Regions from separate parts of the Xylanimonas ulmi genome, predicted to be linked through region 2. Evidence: riboswitches for the same ligand, from Rfam matches in the RefSeq annotation. Region 2 holds a riboswitch; each other region holds the start of a gene.

Region 1 (5,885 bases), 2.1 Mb from region 2:
GCGTAGCCGTGCGCCTGCGCGGGCGCCGAGGGCCGCGGGGGACGGGCGATGAAGCCGTCGGTCACTCGATCTCCCAGGTCGAACGGGCCGGAGGCTCCCGGCGCCGGGAACCACGCTACTCACCGAGCCGGGGCGAGCCGCATGATCTGGCGCGTGCATCGATGGGCGATGTCCGCGCGTGCGGCGGAGCGCTCCCTCTCGCCGCGCCACCACTCTACCGGGTGCGCGCCGATACTCAGTTTGCTCGCACGAACCGCACACGCCCGAGGTTCGGTCGCACGATAGGTCGCCCCCCTTAGGGAATCGTGCAGGAAGGTGCACCAATGACGCTCATCGACCGACCCCAGGCAGCGGCGACGACGGCCGACGCCGGTCGGTACCGCGCCCCCCGGCTCGAGTTGATCACATGCCCGCGTCGGCTGACGACGTTCGACGGCTTTGCCGTGACGGGACGCGCCTACGGCTCGCAGGTTCAGGACGCAGACGTCGAGGTCTGTGTGGCCGGAGTCGCGCGCACGGGCAAGGTCGAGAACGGCCTGTGGTCCGTCGAGTTCGAGGACGGGGCGCTGTCGATGCGCCACGCGGGCGTCCGCCCCGTCACCGGTCGGATCACCGACGCCTGGTTCAACACCGCCCAGGCCACCGAGTGGGTCACCGTCGAGGAGTTCGTCGACGGCTTCGTCCACGTCGACGGCCGCCACGAGGTGCGCGGTGACCTCGGCTCGGACGGCCACCTCGTGGCCTCGGGCGAGCTCGGGCTCGGCACGCACGACCAGGGCCGTGAGCTGGTCGTCATGCTCGTGCGTGACGACGCCGAGGGCGTGGTCGTGGCGACCGGCCTCGTCGAGTCGGGCTGGCACCACGGTGAGTGGCGCGCCCGTCTGCCGCTGGCGGGCGTGACCGCCGGGGCTTACCGCGTGCGCGCGCTGCTGACCGACAAGGTGTGCGCGAGCCTGACCCGTCTGGCCGTGGGCCGCCCGTTCCGCCTGGCCTGACCTCAGACCGCCGCGAGCGCCTGCTCGACGTCGTCGACGATGTCGGCCGGGTCCTCCAACCCCACCGACAGCCGCACCGTCGTCTCCGCGATGCCGACCGCCGCGCGGCCCTGCGGGCCGAGCTTGCGGTGCGTCGTCGTCGCCGGGTGCGTGACCATCGACTTGGCGTCGCCCAGGTTGTTCGAGATGTCGACGATCCGCAGGGCGTCGAGGAACCGGAACGTGCGCCGCTTGGCCTCGACCGGGTCGAGGCCCGCGGGCACGGCCAGGTCGAACGTCACCACGGTCCCGCCACCCGCCTGCTGCGCGACGGCGAGGTCGTGCTGCGGGTGTGAGGCGAGGAACGGGTAGCGCACCGCGCTCAGGCCGTCGAGCCCGTCGAGCGCCAGCGCGACGTGCAGCGCGGCGTCGTTCTGCGCGCGCACGCGCAGGTCGAGGGTCTCCAGGCCCTTGAGCAGCACCCACGCGTTGAACGCGGACAGCGACGGGCCGGTGTTGCGGATGAGCGTCTGCACGGGCCCCTCGAGGAACTCGCGCGAGCCGAGGATGGCCCCGCCCAGCACGCGCCCCTGCCCGTCGATGTGCTTGGTCGCCGAGTAGACGACGACGTCGGCGCCCAGCCGCAGCGGCTTTTGCAGCACAGGCGTCGCGAACACGTTGTCGACGACGACGACGGCTCCCGCCGCGTGCGCCAGCTCGGCCACGCGGCGCACGTCGACCAGGTCCTGCATGGGGTTGGACGGCGTCTCGAAGAACACGACGTCGGCCGGCCGCGAGAGCGCCTCCTGCCACTGCGACAGCACGTGCCCGTCGACGTAGTCGACGCGCACGCCCCATTTCGCGAGGATCTCCTCGTAGATGACGGTGGTCGAGCCGAACAGCGCGCGCGCCGAGACGATGCGCGACCCGCTGCGCACGAGCGCCGCGAGCGTGGTGAACACGGCGCTCATGCCCGACGCCGTCGCGTAGCACGCCTCGGCCTCGGGGCCCTCGATCAGCCGCAGGCGCTCCTCGAAGGTGTGCACGGTGGGGTTGCCGTAGCGCGAGTAGACGAAGCGCTGCTGCTCGCCCGCGAACGCGGCCTCGGCGTCGGCGGCGCTGTCGTAGACGTAGCCCTGGGTGAGGAAGACGGGCTCGGCCGTCTCGTGGAACTCGGTGCGGTGGTGGGCGCCGCGCACCGCGAGCGTGCGCAGGCGGGCCGAGGCCGGCAGCGGGCCGCGGCCCGATCCGCCCAGCGCGACGCCGTCCGCGCCCGGGCCGGTGAAGACCGGGTGGGCGCTCACCGGGCGGCGCCTGCGGGGGCGCCGTCGGAGAGGGTCTCGCGCCACGGCAGCGCGGCGGCCTTCCACCCCTCGACGTTGCGGACGCCGTCGGGCCCGGGCGCGCCCTCGAAGCCCTGCAGCACGTTGTACGACGGCGCGACGCCCGCGGCCGTGGCGACGCGCGCCGCCGCGACCGACCGCTGGCCCGAGCGGCACAGGAACACGAGCTTGGGGTCGGTCGAGGCGGCGTCGGCGAGCGCCGCCTGCAGGTCGGTCAGGAACGCCGGGTTGGGCGTCCCGTCGTCGAGCACCCACTGCGTGAAGACCGCGCGCCGACCCGTGGCGGCGACGTCGGGCACGCCGATCTGCTCCCACTCGCGGCGGGTGCGCACGTCGACCAGGACGGCGTCGGGGTCGGTGGTCAGCAGCGTCCAGGCGTCGGCGGGAGTGATGTCGCCGGCGTAGCCCTCGGCCGGCGCCACGGTGATGTCGCTCATGGGTCCTCCTCCATCGTTCGTGGCGGGAGCACCCTGCGTTCGAGGGTTGCTGCGGCGTCGACGTGCCACGTCACTCGGCCGCTCGGGATGGTCGGGCTGATCGTATCGCCGCGGAACACGCCGTCCCGTATCGCGAGATGCGCGGCGTCAGCGATTGACGCGCGTGCCGTGGCGCCCCGAGGCTGTCGACCAGGTCAAGAGCGCCAGCGCCAAGCCCCGGCTCGCTGGCCGGCAACCCTCCCCTCACGGCGGGGTGCCCCGGGTGACGACCCGGCCGCGCGCTGACCGCGCGGCAAGCGCGAGAGGAGACCTCCCATGACCACCGTGACCGACCACCGACCGGCGGCCGGCGCCGTTCCGCCGGCCCGGGTCGACGACCTCGCCCCGGTGCTGCCCGTCGTCGGCGCCGACACGCTCGTCCCCCTGGTCGACGGGCGCGAGGCGCCCTACGCCAACCTCGACGTCGCGGCCTCGGCGCCCGCGCTCGAGGCCGTCGCCGCGCACGTGGCGCGTGTGCTGCCGCTGTACGCCTCGGTGCACCGCGGCGCCGGATACCTGTCGCAGGTGTCCACGGCGCTGTACGAGCAGTCCCGCGCCACCATCGGCGCCTTCGTCGGGGCGCGCGCCGACGACGTCGTCGTCGTGACCCGCAACACCACCGACGCGCTCAACCTGCTCGCGGGCGCCGTGCCCGCCGACCCGCTCACCGGGCGGCCCGGCCGCGTGCTGGTGCTCGACATCGAGCACCACGCCAACCTGCTGCCGTGGCAGCGCAGCGCCGACGCGACAGTGCTCGCCGGCCGCGGTTCGATCGCGGCGACGCTCGACGCGTTGCGCGCCGAGCTCACCGACGCCGCCGCCGCGCAGGCGCCGTACGCGCTGGTCGCGCTCACGGGCGCCTCCAACGTCACGGGCGAGGCGCTGCCCGTCGCCGACGTCGTCGCGGCCGCGCACGCCGCGGGGGCCCGCGTCGCGCTCGACGGCGCCCAACTCGTGCCGCACCGCGCGTTCTCGCTTGCGCACAGCGGCGTCGACTACGTCGCGCTCTCAGGGCACAAGGCGTACGCGCCCTACGGCGCGGGCGCGCTCGTGGGCCGCCGCGACTGGCTCGACGCGGCGCCGGCCTACCTCGCGGGCGGCGGCGCCGTGCGGCGCGTGCGTGTCTACGAGACCACCTGGCTCGATGGCCCGGCCCGCCACGAGGCAGGGTCGCCCAACGTGATCGGCGCGGTGGCGCTCGCGGCCGCCGCGCGGGCGTTGCGCGGCGTCGACCCCGAGGCCCTGCGCACGCACGAGTCGGCCCTGCGCGCGCGGCTCGTCGCGGGGCTTGAGGCGATCGACCGCGTGCGGGTGGTGCGCGTCTGGGACGACGCCGTCGACCCGGTCGGGGTCGTGACCTTCACGGTCGCGGGCTACGACCCGGGACTGGTGGCCGCGTACCTGTCGGCCGAGCACGGGATCGGCGTGCGCGACGGACGGTTCTGCGCGCACCCGCTGCTGGGCCGCCTGGGCTTCGACGCGGGCGCCGTGCGCGCCTCGGTGGGGGTGGGCACGCCGGGCTCCGACGTCGAGCGCCTGATCGCCGCGGTGCGCGCGCTCGTGGCCGACGGACCCCAGGCGCAGTACGACGTCGTCGACGGCCTGTGGGCCGTGGTGGACGACCCGCGCCCGGTCCCGGCGGGCCTGGGCCTGGACGGCCTGCTGGCGACCGCGGCGCCGACCACCGACGCGTTCGGCTGCGCGACGTACTGACACCCCGCACGGCCGCCCCGCGACGCCACACCCGGCGGTCTGGGCGCCACCGTGTCGCGAGCGCAGCGTCATGGACACGTCCAGGCAGAACGCGCCTGGCGCGGTGGCTGTGTCGGCCAGTCGTCGGCGACCGTGCGGCGCTGGTGTTGGACTCCCTATGTGCAGAGAGGCACGTCTCGGCGGGAGGGCGTCGGCGTCCGCGGCACGCGACCGACACGACTTCTGGACCCGCAAGGAATCCGCAGATGCGCTCCGACCTCAGCCCCGACGACACGGGCCCCGCGGCCACCCGCGCGCCGACGGGCGGCAGCGACGTGCGCGTGTGCCTCGTCGAGGACGAAGACCTCATGCGGGCGCTCCTGGAGCGCGAGATCGAGCGGGCCCCCGGGGTGCGGGTCGTCGAGTCGTGGGCCTCGGCGCTCGAGGCGCGGCGGGGCTATCACCCCGGGGCGGCCGACATCCTCGTCTCGGACATCAACCTTCCGGACGGCAACGGCATCGCGCTGTCGTCGGTGCTCCAACGCCGCGACCCCGAGTTGCGTGTCCTGCTGCTGTCCTCGTTCGCCATGCTGGCGCTGGCCCGTCAGGCGCACCATCCCACGGCCCAACCGTGGAGCTATCTGTCGAAGCGGTCGTCGTTGACCGCGGACGGGCTCGCACGCGCGATCCGCGCCACGGCGCAGGGCCGCGTCGTGATCGACCCGGCGGTCGCCCACGCCTCGCAGCCGCGTGACGGCACGGTGCTGTCGACGCTGTCCGAGAGCCAGCTCGACGTGCTGCGCCTGGTCGTGGAGGGTCTGTCCAACCAGGCGGTGGCCGAACGGCTCGGACTCACGCGCAAGGGCGTCGAGTACCACCTGGGGTCGATCTACCGGATCCTCGGGGTCAACGACCATCGCGCCAACCCGCGCGTCGCGGCCGTCCTGGCGTTCTTGCGCGACTCGGGGACGAGCGTGTGAGGGCGGCGGTGCGCGTGCGGCGTGGCGCGTGGCCGCCGCCGGCCGGCGTCCCGTGGGTCGCGTGGTCCCTGGTCGGACTGGCCGTGCTGGCCGGGGGGCGCCTGCTGCTCTATCCAGCGGCGGAGCTCCTCGGCGTGCCGGCGAACGCGTTCGAGCCGGGCCTGGGCGCCGTTCAGGCGACCGCCGCGCACGGCGCCCCGGCGCTGCTGGCCGCGGGCGCCGTGGTGGGCCTGCGGCTGGTCGACCGTCCACCGCGTGAGCGCGTCTCCCCGGTGCTGCTGGTCGCGGTGGGGGCGGCCGTCGGGCGGGTCGCGATCCTGGCGGCCCTGTACCAGGCGCCGCTGGTCCTGGACGCGTGGCTCGTGGTCGAGGTCGCCTGGTTCGCTGCGCTGGTGGCGTGTGCGGCCGCCGCCGGGCTCG
Region 2 (5,885 bases):
GTCCGCGGCGTGGCCCACGACCCGCCAGTGGCCGCCGTGCTCGTCGCACACCAGCCCGACGTTGCGGCACCGCGCGCAGGTGACTTTGCCGAGCAGGCCGCTCGCACGCCCCCCGTTGCAGGAGGGGCAGTCGTGCAACGGACGGTGGCACTGCGCGCAGGACATGGTCGCGCTCCTTGAGCTCAGACGGTGCGCGCGGGCCTCGTTCTGGGCCGCCGCGCGGGCGGGCTGCCGGATCGAGCCCACACCGCACATCCTGGCCAAGCGCGCCCGGCCGAACCCCGCCTGGGCGCGGTCGCGGATTCCGTCCGGATCCGGACGGAGCGGCGAACCGCGCGGACCCGCGGCCTGCGGCCCGCCGACGCTCACAGGCACATCGGATCTCCCAGGCTGATGTGCTCGCCGTCCACGGTGATCTCGCCGACGGCGCACACCCGGGTGTCCGGCGTGGGCCGCACCAGCAGCGTGGTGTAGGCGCTCTGGGCGTCCGGCTCGGTCGTGTCCTGCCGGTCGTCCGCCTCTGGCCCGGTCTGGCGGAAGATGCTCGCCGAGACGAGGTTCCCCGCGGCCTTGCCGTCGTAGCGCGTGATGCGCGCCCACCCCGCCTGGCACGCGTCCGACCAGACGATCTCCAGCAGGGTGTCGTTCGCGCGCGTCTCGGCGGCGGCGACCGCGGCGTCGCTCACGCAGTCGGTCAGGGCGGGGTCCTGCCCCGTGGTCACCGCGATGCGCGCCTCGGCGGAGACCGCCGGGGCCTGCGATTGGTCGGCAGCGGCCGCCGCGGCGCCGGCCGGGCCGGCGGCGAGGTGGACACCCCACCCGCCGACGGCGGCGCCGACCACGGCCGCCGCCACGGCGAGCCAGGTCGCGGCGACCGCGCTCACGGTCCGGCGCGCGCGCTCGGGCGCTGCGGCGTCCCCGGACGGCGCGCCTGCGGCCATCGCCGCGAGCGCCTCCGGGAGTCGGACGTTCGCCTCGAGCGCGGCCCGCCGAGCGGCGAACGAGGCGACGTCGCCGCCGAACAGCCCGACGACGGCCGTGACCGTGCGCTCGCTGGGCAGGCGCTTGCCGGCGAACGCGTCCGACAGGACGGTCTTCGACACGCCCGTGCGGTGGGCGAGAGCCTCGAGCGTCGGGTTGCCCGCGCCCATGCGCAGGTCGCGCAGGTCGCTCGCCACCTGGGCGATGGTGTCGTTGTCGAAGGCGGGCGACATACGCGTCTCCTCGGGTCTGGGCCGCTGCGCGCGAGCGGCCGACGGCGCTGGGTGGCTGTGCCGATCCCGCTGCGTTCGGCCGCCTCGTCGGCGCGCTTCGTCGGGATCGCACACATTGCGTCGTCGGAAGGATCCCGGGTCGCCGGAGCGCCGAGGGCGTGTTCCCGGCACTCAGCGGGGGTTTCACCCCCCGAGATCACCCGCTGCGACCGGGCCGGCCCCAGGTCAGCGGCCCTGCTCCCGGCGTCTGCCATCACCGCGCGGTCTTGACCTGCGCCGACGCGTCCTCTACCGTCCCGGCCAGGTCACGAGCTCAGCCCGCACGCCTCCGGACGTGGGCTGACGGCAACCGCGTCGCCCGACACGGTGCCCTCCGGAGAAGACCCGGGTCGACGCCCCCACAGCGTCAGCCAAGCCGGGCTGACCCCCGCCGTCGGGCGGGGCGAGCCCTCCACGGAGGCGCAGATGACGCACAGCACCCCTCGACGCAACGAGCCCCACGACGTTCCGGCGAGCCGCCGCGACGCAGACCTCATCCCGTGGCAGGTCAAGGAGGAGCACCGTGGGCAATACCCGCTCGCGATGCTGCGCCTGGAGAGCAGACGGCGCGCGAGCCTCCCGCTCTCGGCGCTGGAGGTCCGCCGGCTCGACTCCTGGCTGGGCGACCTCGCCGAGCGCGGCGTCGTCGTCCTCTACGACCCCGACACCCCCGACGGCTTCTACCTGGTCCCCCGCGCAGGCCGTGACGACGATGTGATCCGGCGGCCGGCCGGGTCGCGGTAGCGGAACGCTCCCCCGGGCGCGGCCCGCCACGCCTCCGCCGAGCCCTATGAGCCTCGTCGCGCGACGGGTCGCGTCGGCGGGCGGGGCGAGATCGGTGTGCTCGGGCGATGATGCTCGGACGCACGATCGAAGGAGCGTCCTTGCCGAAGAACAGCCACCGAGCGCCGCTGCGTGAGCGCGTGCTGCGCCTTGGCCGCGTCGGGTGGGCCGTGGTGGGCATCGCGGCCGCGGTGGTCGTCGTCTACTCGGCCGTGTCGATGCTCAGCGGCCTCGCGGTCCCCCTGGTGGTCGCGGTCGTGCTGGGTGTCCTGCTGCACCCGGTGGTCGACTGGCTCGAACGGCGCGGCCTGCCGCGCGGGATCGGCGCGTCACTGGTGCTGGTCGCGCTGGCCGTCGTGGTGGGCGTCGCGGTGTGGGTCACCGTCGTCGGCGTCATCGAGCAGTCCACGGAGATCGTCGACCGCCTGACCGTCGGCCTGACGGAGCTCGCCTCGCTTGAGGTGCAGTTCGCGGGCGCGGCGGTGGACCTGTCGGTGGTCGACCTGGGCGAGGCGACCCAGGCGATCAGCGGCGGGATCGCGTCGCTGTTCGGCAGCGTGTTCTCAGGCGCGGCGGCGTTCGCGATGGGGACGTTCATCGCCGTGTTCTTCCTGTTCTACATCCTGGCGGACTGGGCCCGCGTCAAGGGCTTCGTCATGCGGTACACCGCGATCGGCGCGACGTCAGGCCACGACGTCGTCGAGGAGGCCACGATCACGCTGCGCCGCTACTTCGGCGCGATGACCCTCTCGAACCTGATCGCGGCGGTCCTCATCGCGCTCGCCGCCGCGTTGATGGACGTGCCGCTGGCGTTCTCGATCGGGCTCGTGACCTTCGTGACCTCCTATGTCCCGTTCCTCGGAGCGATCTTCTCCGGAGCGTTCGCGGTGCTCATCGCGCTCGGGTCGCGCGGCCCGGTCCACGCGCTCGTCCTGCTCGGCGTGATCCTGGTGATGCAGAACCTGCTGCAGACCCTCATCCTCACCAAGCTCTCCTCCGATCGGCTGCGCCTGCACCCCATCGTCAACCTCGGCTCGACCGTCGCGGGCACCGTGTTCGCCGGCCTGCTCGGCGCGACGCTGTCCGCTCCCCTGGTGGTCATGCTGCGCGACGTCGTCGGACACCTGCGCGAGCGCCCGGACGACGGCGAGGCGCCTCGCCCCACGCCAGCCGCCCCGGCGCCGTCGCCGGAGGAGGACGCCCCGTAGGCCCAGCGACCGTGGGACTGGCCAGGAGTCGGACGACGGCGGCACCCCGAGATGCGACCCGACGCACCGCTCCCAAGTCGCAGCGAGCGGGTCGCCGAAGGCCTCGACCTCGCGCCGCGGCTCAGTGTCACTCGTGTTGAGCATCGCGAGGCGACGGCGCCGCAGCAGGCTGACCGCAGCGGCTCTCCCCACCAGTTCGGGTGGGCCACGAATGGGCGAGCGCGTGCGCGAAGCTCGTGGGCCGGGGATGCGCGACGACGACCATCGACTGCCTCACGAGACTGAGCCCCGACAACGACCCACCCTTCCGACCAGGCTGGCACCCTGATGTCGCGCGCGACGCCAGGGTGTGCGGCGTCGCAAGGCTCCCCGCCGCAGGCTCCGCCGGGGGTGCGGGAGGCTGGGCGCATGACCGAGCCCGCGCCGCTGACACACGTCGTCATCGAGTCCGACCCGCAGTACGACGACCCCGCGCCGATCCGGATCCTCCCCGGGCAGGTTGTGACGGTGACCCAGGAGACGGCGACGGAGTTCCCGGCGTTCGTGCACGTCACCACGCCCAGGGGCGAGGGCTGGGTGCCGCGCCGACACCTCGACGGAGCGCGCCCGGCCGCCGCCGTCCTGCGCGCCTACGACACGACCGTCCTGATGCCCCAGGTGGGTGACCGCGTCGCCGCGGTCGAAGAGGACACCGACTCCGGGTGGACCTGGTGCCGCGACCAGGTGGGACGCGAGGGCTGGGTCATGACCCGCGCGCTGCGCCCGCTCTCCGTGGGCGGCGGACGCATCAACCCCGTGCGGATCTCGGGCTAGGCCCCGCGAACGCCCGCCCTCTCCACACGGCCTCGCATACCGGCTCGCACACCGGGTCACCTGCGGCGCCACGACGGCGCGGCGTTGACCCCGCGCGTCGTCGCTCTCTCGCCTACCTCGGGCGGCCGGACTCGGACACCGCGCACGCGGTCGTCACGCGCACCTCACCGACGCCCTGGTCGAAGCCGACGTGGGCCGAGGCGACCGTGGACGTCGCCTCGGGGGTGAGCCAGTACTCGCCCCGCATGACGTCGACGCCGTCGACGCCGCCACCGTTCCAGGCCCTGACGATCGCCTCGGCGACGTCCTCGTTGGCCTGGGTGATAAGCAGGAAGTCGACGTTGTCTGACGCGGTGGCCAGGTCCCGCGTCGTGAAGCGGCCGTAGAGCTCGAGCGCTGTGCCCGGCCCTCCGACGACGTCGGCGCAGGGCGCCTCGGTGATGGCCATCGGCTGCTGCCACAGCAGACTCGGACCGCCGACGTCCTGGGCCTGCGCTTGAAGCACGGCCAACTCGGCGCGGGCCAGGTCGAGCGAGACAGGGGCTGGCGCCGGTGTGGGGCTGGGCGACGACGTCGCTCCGGGTGCGGGTATCCGCGCCGCTGCGGCGGCCTCAGCCTCGGCCGTGTCAGCCTGTGCGTCTCGCTCAGCGGCCTGCGCCCGCGCCTGCGCAGGCGGCTCGGCGGCGTCCGTCGCCAGTGCCCACCAGCCGCCGAGAACACCCACCGCGGCCAGCACGAGCCCGAACGCCCAGCGGCCGCTCGCCCCCCGCGCCAGGCCGAACCGCCGCACCAGCCAGATGAGGGCGCACCCCACGCCCGCCACGAGGAGGCCGACAGTCACGACGGCAAGCCACGGGGTCCCCAGCCGCTCGACGCGGTCGCCGGCCAGACACCAGGACCGTGGTGGGAAGCCCTGACCGCCGACGTACACGGTGCGCGACTCGGTGACGCCCAGACGCGACGCGCACAACTCGGTCGGCTCCAGAGCGAAGCCGTTCTCGACCCAACTCCAGAGCAGTGCGGTCCAGGTCGCCAGACCCGCGGTGGTCGCCGCGGCGAGCCACACGCCACCGCGGCGCGGCGTGGCGACGTCGTCGGGCGCATGAGGACGGGTGGCCTGCCGGCGCCCCGCGACCAGCACCGAGAGCGCTCCCGTCACGGCGCAGATCGCCAACACCGGAACACCGAGCGGCCACGTGGTCAACACCACCAGGGGCAGGCCGACCGCCGCCGTCGCGGCGAGTCCGCCGACGAGGGCGCTGACGGCGAGTGGGGCCCGGGCGCCGCACAGGGCCCGGGCGACGCCACCGGCGGCAAGACCGGCGGCTCCGCTGCAAAGCAGCGAGATCGGCAGGCCGACGACGAGGGCGATCGCGGTGAGCCAGAGCGCGCCCATCACCCCGGGGAAGTCAGGGTCGTGGTCGGTCGCGACTACGAGCGTCGACCCGATCGTCAGGGCCACGGCCGTGGTCACCGGGCCGATCCAGAGCGCGTGCGCGGCGACACGCAGCGCAGTGGGGCCGGGCCGCGGCGCGGGCGGCTCTTCGGGCAGGGGCACGCCGTCATGGTGGCGGGCTGATGAGCGCCTCACGGGTGCGGCGGCGTCGTGCGTCCAGACGTGCCCCGAACCTTCACAGGCCCGCCGCAGCGCACGAGCCGACCGCAACGTACAGGCCCACCACGGCGATCTGGGACGACGTCGTCATCCGGCGTCCGGATCCGCCGGCGCCTCCCCGCTCCGATCCGGCCTGCGGGGGCGCGCGCCGAGCAGGTAGCCCGCCCCGGAACCGACGAGCAGGGCGCCGAGCGCCGTGACGCTCAGCGTCAG
Region 3 (5,885 bases), 2.1 Mb from region 2:
GGTAATTCTCGACGCCGACCGGTTCGATGTACCCGGGGACGATGTGCTGGGTGCTCATCACGATTGAGCGGCCGATCGGGTAGATCCAAAAGATGGCCAGCGTGAGAATGAATGGAAAGACGAAGCCGTACGGCGCGACCTTGGGCGAAAAGACCATGGATCTGAACGGACCGTCGGGCCTCTTCTTCGTCAATCGCGTTGGTCGTTTTCCGTGCAACCGCGCGAGCACAGACGTGGTCATCCTCGAACCTCCTGGCCGTGGAGTCGCTCGCCTTCGCGACCCGTTCCTACAGCGGTGTAGATGGTGCTGGCACGAGCGTATGAACGTCGGCTTCCGCGTCGACACAGGTGGCGCAGCCGGCGAGGACTTGTGGCGCGTTTTGAACGTCGATGTGGTCGGTCACAGCGATTGCGTCCCCTCCGACGTCAGCGCCGGGCGGTGTCACGCGATGTCGCAGCGCACCTACGTCACGCGGACTCTCGGCGGACGAGCGTGTGACGCACGACCACTGTCTGCGCGGGGGTTGTCTCACCGTCGATCCGTGCGGCGAGGAGTCGAACAGCCTCGTTCGCGATCTGCTCTCTGCCAGGGTCAACCGAAGTGAGCCGGGGGTCGGATGACTCGCTCTCGCTGATGTTGTCGAACCCAATGACGGCGACGTCTCCGGGCACGACCAGACTGCGCCTGTGTATAGCGTGCATCGCGCCCAATGCGAGGGCGTCGTTCATAGCGAAGACGCCGTCGAGCGGGACTCCTTGGTCGAGTAGGTCCGACATCAGCCTGGCCCCCTCCTTGTGTACCCACCGGTCTGTCTCTGCGATGAGGAGCGGATTGAGTTCAAGGCCCGCCTCTGCCAACCCCGCACGGAGGCCGGCGAGCCGGAGGACCGATGAACCGGCCGTCTCCTCCGCCCGGGTTCCGATCACTGCTATGTCACGGCATCCGCGCTCGGCTAGATGCAGCGCGGCGGCCCTCGCGCCCGCGAAGTTGTCCATGGTGACGTGATCGACCGGCGCGCCGAAGACACGCTCCCCCAGAAGCACCAGTGGGTATCCGACGTCCAGCAACGCCGGTGCGTCCGGGTTCATAGCGATAGGCGAGAACAGCAGGCCGTCCGTAAGTCGCCGCCCCTTCGCGCGGAGCACCTCGAGTTCCCGTTGGCCGCGCTCGCCGGTCTGCTCGATGACCAGCTTTCGTCCGAGTTGCTCAGCGGCGCCCATCACCGAGTAGGCAAGCTCGGCGAAGTACGGGATCCGCAGATCAGGGAGCACGAGCCCGATCAGCCCGGTGCGGCCCTGGGCAAGGTTTCGGGCGCTGATGTTCGGGTGGAAGTCGAGCTGCTGGATGGCGAACTCGACCTTCGCACGAGTCTCGGGACGGATATAGGGGTAGTTGTTGATGACGTTCGAGACGGTCTTCAAAGACACGCCGGCAAGCGCGGCGACCTCACGCATCGTGACGGCCATCAAGAGCCACCTTTCACCATTGATGTCCCCGCTCAGAAGATGACGCGCGGGCGATCACACGACCGCTGGCTGCGCCATTGCGGAGATGGCCATGCCAACGACGAGAAAGATGCAGACGACTACCCCGACTCCTCCAATGAGGAAGCCCGCAGTGGCAGCACCGCGCCCTGGCGCGCCGGTGACACCTGTGCGGCGCGCCCCGAGTACCCCGAGCACAACCGCGATCGGGGACAGGACCGCGAACGCCAGATGCAGCACCATGAACCCCACCAAGCCCGCGGCCGCGAGGACGACAGACGCCACCGCGTACCGGTCAAGGCGATCGCCGGCGGGCCCGATAGCGTCGCCTAAGGCCAGGGCCTCCGTGTGAACTGCCATGTCAACCACTCTTCATCGATCGGTCCAGGGGAAGGGGCCCATTCTCCCGCACACTTTCGGCACCCGGGGGCTCTTGACGCGCCGCGAACTCGACCCCGGCACGGGCGCGCAGGGCGTGCGCTTTGGCGTGCAGGTATGCCCGTCACCCACCCCACCTCAAAGCCCCGTCGCTCGCTACCCCACGGACTCGCGATGCTTGAGCGCGAGCGCCTCGTAGTGCACGGCGTTGCTGGCCACCCGCTCCTTGCCCGCGGCGTCGAGCTCGCCGCGGTCCTTCGCCGGAACCCCGACCGCGAGGTGCCCTGCGGGGATCTCCTGGCCCTCGCGCACCAGGGCGCCTGCCGCGACGAAGGCGCCCTCGCCGATCACCGACCCGTTGAGCAGCGTCGCGCCCATCCCGATCAGGCTGCCGTCGCCCACGGTGGCGCCGTGGACGATCGCGCCGTGCCCGACGCCGACGCCGGCGCCGATGCGTGTCGGGACGCCGTCGTCGGTGTGCACCACGCAGTTGTCCTGCAGGTTCGATCCTGCGCCGAGCACGATCTCGTCCATGTCGCCGCGCAGCACCGCGCCGTAGAAGACGCTTGCGCGAGGGCCGATCGTGACCCGTCCGATCACCGTCGCGGTCGGCGCGAGCCATGCGGTCGGGTCGATCTGCGGAGTGTGGCCGTCAAAGGGAAGCACCGTCGCCATGCTCGGGACCCTACCGGCGCCGGCCGCGCGGGCGCAGAGGCCAGCGCTTCGGCCGCGCTCGGACTCCGCTCAAGCCGGCTGAAGTGCGCCCGCTCGGGCCGGGCGGCGCGCGCCGGACGGGTGTCCCACGCCGGCGCCCTCCCGGGTCGCGACGGCGGACTGCCTGGCCGCCCGGCCCGCCGCAGCAGGCTGCCCGGCCGCCGGACCCACGGCGGCGGGCTGCGGCGCGGCGGCCGCCAGCGCCAGGCGTTCGCGCAGCGTGCCGGCTCGCGCCTCGGCGGGCCGCAGCCCCCGCTCCTCGAGCTCGGGGACCAGTCCGGTCACAATGGCGGTGAGGTCCGCGTCGAGCGCGGCGGGCCGCAGCACAAACCCGTCGACGACCCCGGCCCCGGCCCACTCCGACACGAGTCGCGCGAGGTCGTGCGGCGTCCCGGCGACGACGACGGCGCCGCCACCGGCGTCGGGCCCCTCCAGGTCGCGGACCATCGCCAGGCGCGCCTGGGCGCTGGCGTCCTGCTCGGCGAGCACGACGAAGACCTCGGCCAGCACGCGCACCTGCCCCGGGTCGCGTCCCGCGGCGACGATGGCGTCGCGCAGGGCCGCGCGCAACGCGACCACGCCTGCGCGATCCGGTGCGACGAGGCGCACGACGTCGGCTGTGGTCGCGGCCAGCCGCACATCGGCCGCGTCCCTGACGCGGACGCTGATGGGCGGGCGTCCCTGCGGGAGCGCACGCGCGGGCGTCGGGCGGCGCACGGCGAACCGGACGCCGTCGTGGTCCACGCTCCGGCGGCCCTCGGGGTCGAGCCCCGCCAGCTCGCCTCCGCCGCCGTGCTGCCAGTGCGCGGCCGTGCGGCGCGCGGCGACGGCGGCGAACCCGACGATGCGCTCGTCGGCGTCGGGCGCGAGCCCGACCTGCCAGGCGGCGAGGCCGCCACTGGCGCGCTCGACGCCCGCGATCGCCGACGCGACCTGCGCGGGGTCGAGGTGCAGCGCGTCGACGCCGACGACGAATCCGGCGCCAGGCGCGAGCGGCGCCACCCGCGCGGCGGCGACCGCGGCGTCAAGGCGCCCGATGACGCGGCCGCGGCCGGGGTGGAGCAGGAAGGTCTCGTCGAGCACGACCAGGTCGAGGCGACCCCGGTCCGCGGTGCGCACGAGGCGCACGAAGCGCTCGCCGTCGAACGGGAGCGCGGCGAACCCGCCACGGGCCCGGTGCGCTCCAGGGCGCGCGCCGGCGGCGGTGAGGTCGATCCCGAGGATGACGTGCGGGCGGTCGGCGCGCAGGGCGCGGGGGCCGTCGGGCAGGGCGGGGGCAGGCTGATACGACACGTGGGGCTCCGATCGTGGGCGCAGCCCGTTCCCGCGTCGTGGCGCGGGGGCGTCGGGCTACCAAAGAGCGAGGAACCGCCGTCGGCGGCGAGGGCTTGAGGCCGGTGTGGATCGAGGCTGTGCGGGCTAGCGCCCGCGGGCCGCGTGCGCGGCGTCGCTGGTCAGCGACAACAGCAGCGAGTCTGGCTCCGACGCATGGTTCCTCCTCTGGCCCGCAAGGGGCTCGCGCGTTGTGCGCCGCGAACACGACGCCACCTGGTCCTCACCCGGGGCACCCACCCACGCGGGGGTTGCCGTCCGACGAGCCGGGGCTTGACGTCGGAGCTCATGACCCGAGACCCCCAGGGGGCCTCGACACGCAGGACATTACGGAGCGCCTTCGACCAGAGCAACGGGGGTTTCATATCGCGAGACGCGGATTTGAGACGCAGGGAGTGACGCGGGATTCCGGCGCTCGCGGGCCGTCAAGTATCTTGATGTCGAGAAAACCCGCCCCGCTGTCACGAGCAGCGGCCCAGCACCAGGGAGCGACGCCGCCCATGGCCGGACAGTCCACGATCATCTACACCCACACCGACGAGGCCCCGCTGCTGGCGACGTACTCGTTCCTGCCGATCGTCCAGGCGTTCGCCAGGCAGGCCGGCGTGGCGATTGAGACCCGCGACATCTCGGTCGCCGCGCGCATCCTCGCGCAGTTCCCCGAGCGCCTGAAGCCCGAGCAGCGCGTCGACGACGCGCTCGCCGAGCTCGGCCGCCTCGCCGAGGACCCGAGCGCCAACATCATCAAGCTGCCCAACATCTCGGCATCGGCGCCCCAGCTCAAGGCGGCGATCGCCGAGCTGCGGGCCCAGGGCTTCGACGTGCCCGACTACCCCGAGTCGCCCGAGACCGCCGAGGACAAGGACGTGCGCGCCCGCTACGACCGCGTCAAGGGCTCGGCCGTCAACCCCGTGCTGCGCCAGGGCAACTCCGACCGCCGCGCGCCCGCCTCGGTCAAGGCCTACGCCAAGGCGCACCCGCACCGCATGGGCGCCTGGTCGCCGTCGTCGAAGACCAACGTCGCGACCATGGCCCACGGCGACTTCTTCCACAACGAGAAGTCCGTCGTCATCCCCGCCGACGACACCCTCACCATCCGCCTCGTCGCCGAGGACGGCTCGGTGACGGTGCTCAAGAACGGCCTCGCGGTGCTCGCGGGCGAGGTCGTCGACGGCACGTTCCTGTCGGTGCGCGCGCTGCGCGCCTTCCTGACCGAGCAGATCGCCCAGGCCAAGGCCGACGGCGTCCTGTTCTCCGCGCACCTCAAGGCCACGATGATGAAGGTCAGCGACCCGATCATCTTCGGGCACGTGGTGCAGGCGTTCCTGCCCGCAGTGTTCGAGCAGTTCGGCGACCAGCTGCGCGCCGCGGGCGTCTCCCCCAACGACGGCCTCGCCGCGCTGCTCGCGGCCACGCAGTCGCTGCCCGACGGCGAGGCCATCCGCGCCGCCGTCGCGCGCGGGCTCGCCGACGGCCCCGCGCTCGCGATGGTCAACTCCGACAAGGGCATCACCAACCTGCACGTGCCCTCCGACGTCATCATCGACGCGTCGATGCCCGCCATGATCCGCGGCGGCGGCAAGATGTGGGGCCCCGACGGCGCCGAGCACGACACGCTCGCCGTCATCCCCGACTCGTCCTACGCGGGCGTCTACCAGGCCGCGATCGACGACTGCCGCGCGAACGGCGCGCTCGACCCCGCGACCATCGGCACCGTGCCCAACGTCGGCCTCATGGCCAAGGCCGCCGAGGAGTACGGCTCGCACGACAAGACCTTCGAGATCCCGGTCGCCGGCACGGTCGAGGTCGTGGCGTCCTCGGGCGAGGTCCTGCTCTCGCACGACGTCGAGGCGGGCGACATCTGGCGCGCCTGCCAGACCAAGGACGCCCCGATCCGCGACTGGGTCGCCCTGGCCGTGCGCCGCGCGCGCCTGTCGAACACCCCCGCGGTGTTCTGGCTCGACGCCACGCGCGCG

Evidence for each region. Region 2 has a riboswitch for S-adenosylmethionine ahead of EV386_RS03255 (hypothetical protein). Riboswitches for the same ligand answer to the same signal wherever they lie in the genome.
Region 1: it holds a riboswitch for S-adenosylmethionine, as region 2 does, so the genes downstream of both, EV386_RS13310 (aminotransferase class V-fold PLP-dependent enzyme) here and EV386_RS03255 (hypothetical protein) in region 2, are expected to answer to the same signal.
Region 3: it holds a riboswitch for S-adenosylmethionine, as region 2 does, so the genes downstream of both, EV386_RS13230 (LLM class flavin-dependent oxidoreductase) here and EV386_RS03255 (hypothetical protein) in region 2, are expected to answer to the same signal.

The regions. Positions count from the first base shown of each region.
Region 1 covers NZ_SGWX01000001.1:2,868,459-2,874,343, reverse strand. The annotation lists gene EV386_RS13330 (SPFH domain-containing protein) at 1-65, opposite strand, end outside; gene EV386_RS13325 (hypothetical protein) at 324-995, shown strand; gene EV386_RS13320 (O-succinylhomoserine sulfhydrylase) at 998-2,278, opposite strand; gene EV386_RS13315 (rhodanese-like domain-containing protein) at 2,275-2,754, opposite strand; SAM riboswitch class IV at 2,947-3,059, shown strand; gene EV386_RS13310 (aminotransferase class V-fold PLP-dependent enzyme) at 3,070-4,506, shown strand; gene EV386_RS13305 (response regulator) at 4,752-5,465, shown strand; gene EV386_RS13300 (sensor histidine kinase) at 5,462-5,885, shown strand, end outside.
Region 2 covers NZ_SGWX01000001.1:733,063-738,947, reverse strand. The annotation lists gene EV386_RS03260 (DUF2690 domain-containing protein) at 366-1,214, opposite strand; SAM riboswitch class IV at 1,518-1,637, shown strand; gene EV386_RS03255 (hypothetical protein) at 1,680-1,997, shown strand; gene EV386_RS03250 (AI-2E family transporter) at 2,138-3,244, shown strand; gene EV386_RS03245 (SH3 domain-containing protein) at 3,653-4,057, shown strand; gene EV386_RS03240 (hypothetical protein) at 4,170-5,615, opposite strand; gene EV386_RS03235 (hypothetical protein) at 5,760-5,885, opposite strand, start outside.
Region 3 covers NZ_SGWX01000001.1:2,846,117-2,852,001, forward strand. The annotation lists gene EV386_RS13210 (carbohydrate ABC transporter permease) at 1-241, opposite strand, end outside; gene EV386_RS13215 (LacI family DNA-binding transcriptional regulator) at 469-1,467, opposite strand; gene EV386_RS13220 (hypothetical protein) at 1,522-1,845, opposite strand; gene EV386_RS13225 (gamma carbonic anhydrase family protein) at 2,020-2,538, opposite strand; gene EV386_RS13230 (LLM class flavin-dependent oxidoreductase) at 2,608-3,870, opposite strand; SAM riboswitch class IV at 4,091-4,203, opposite strand; gene EV386_RS13235 (NADP-dependent isocitrate dehydrogenase) at 4,410-5,885, shown strand, end outside.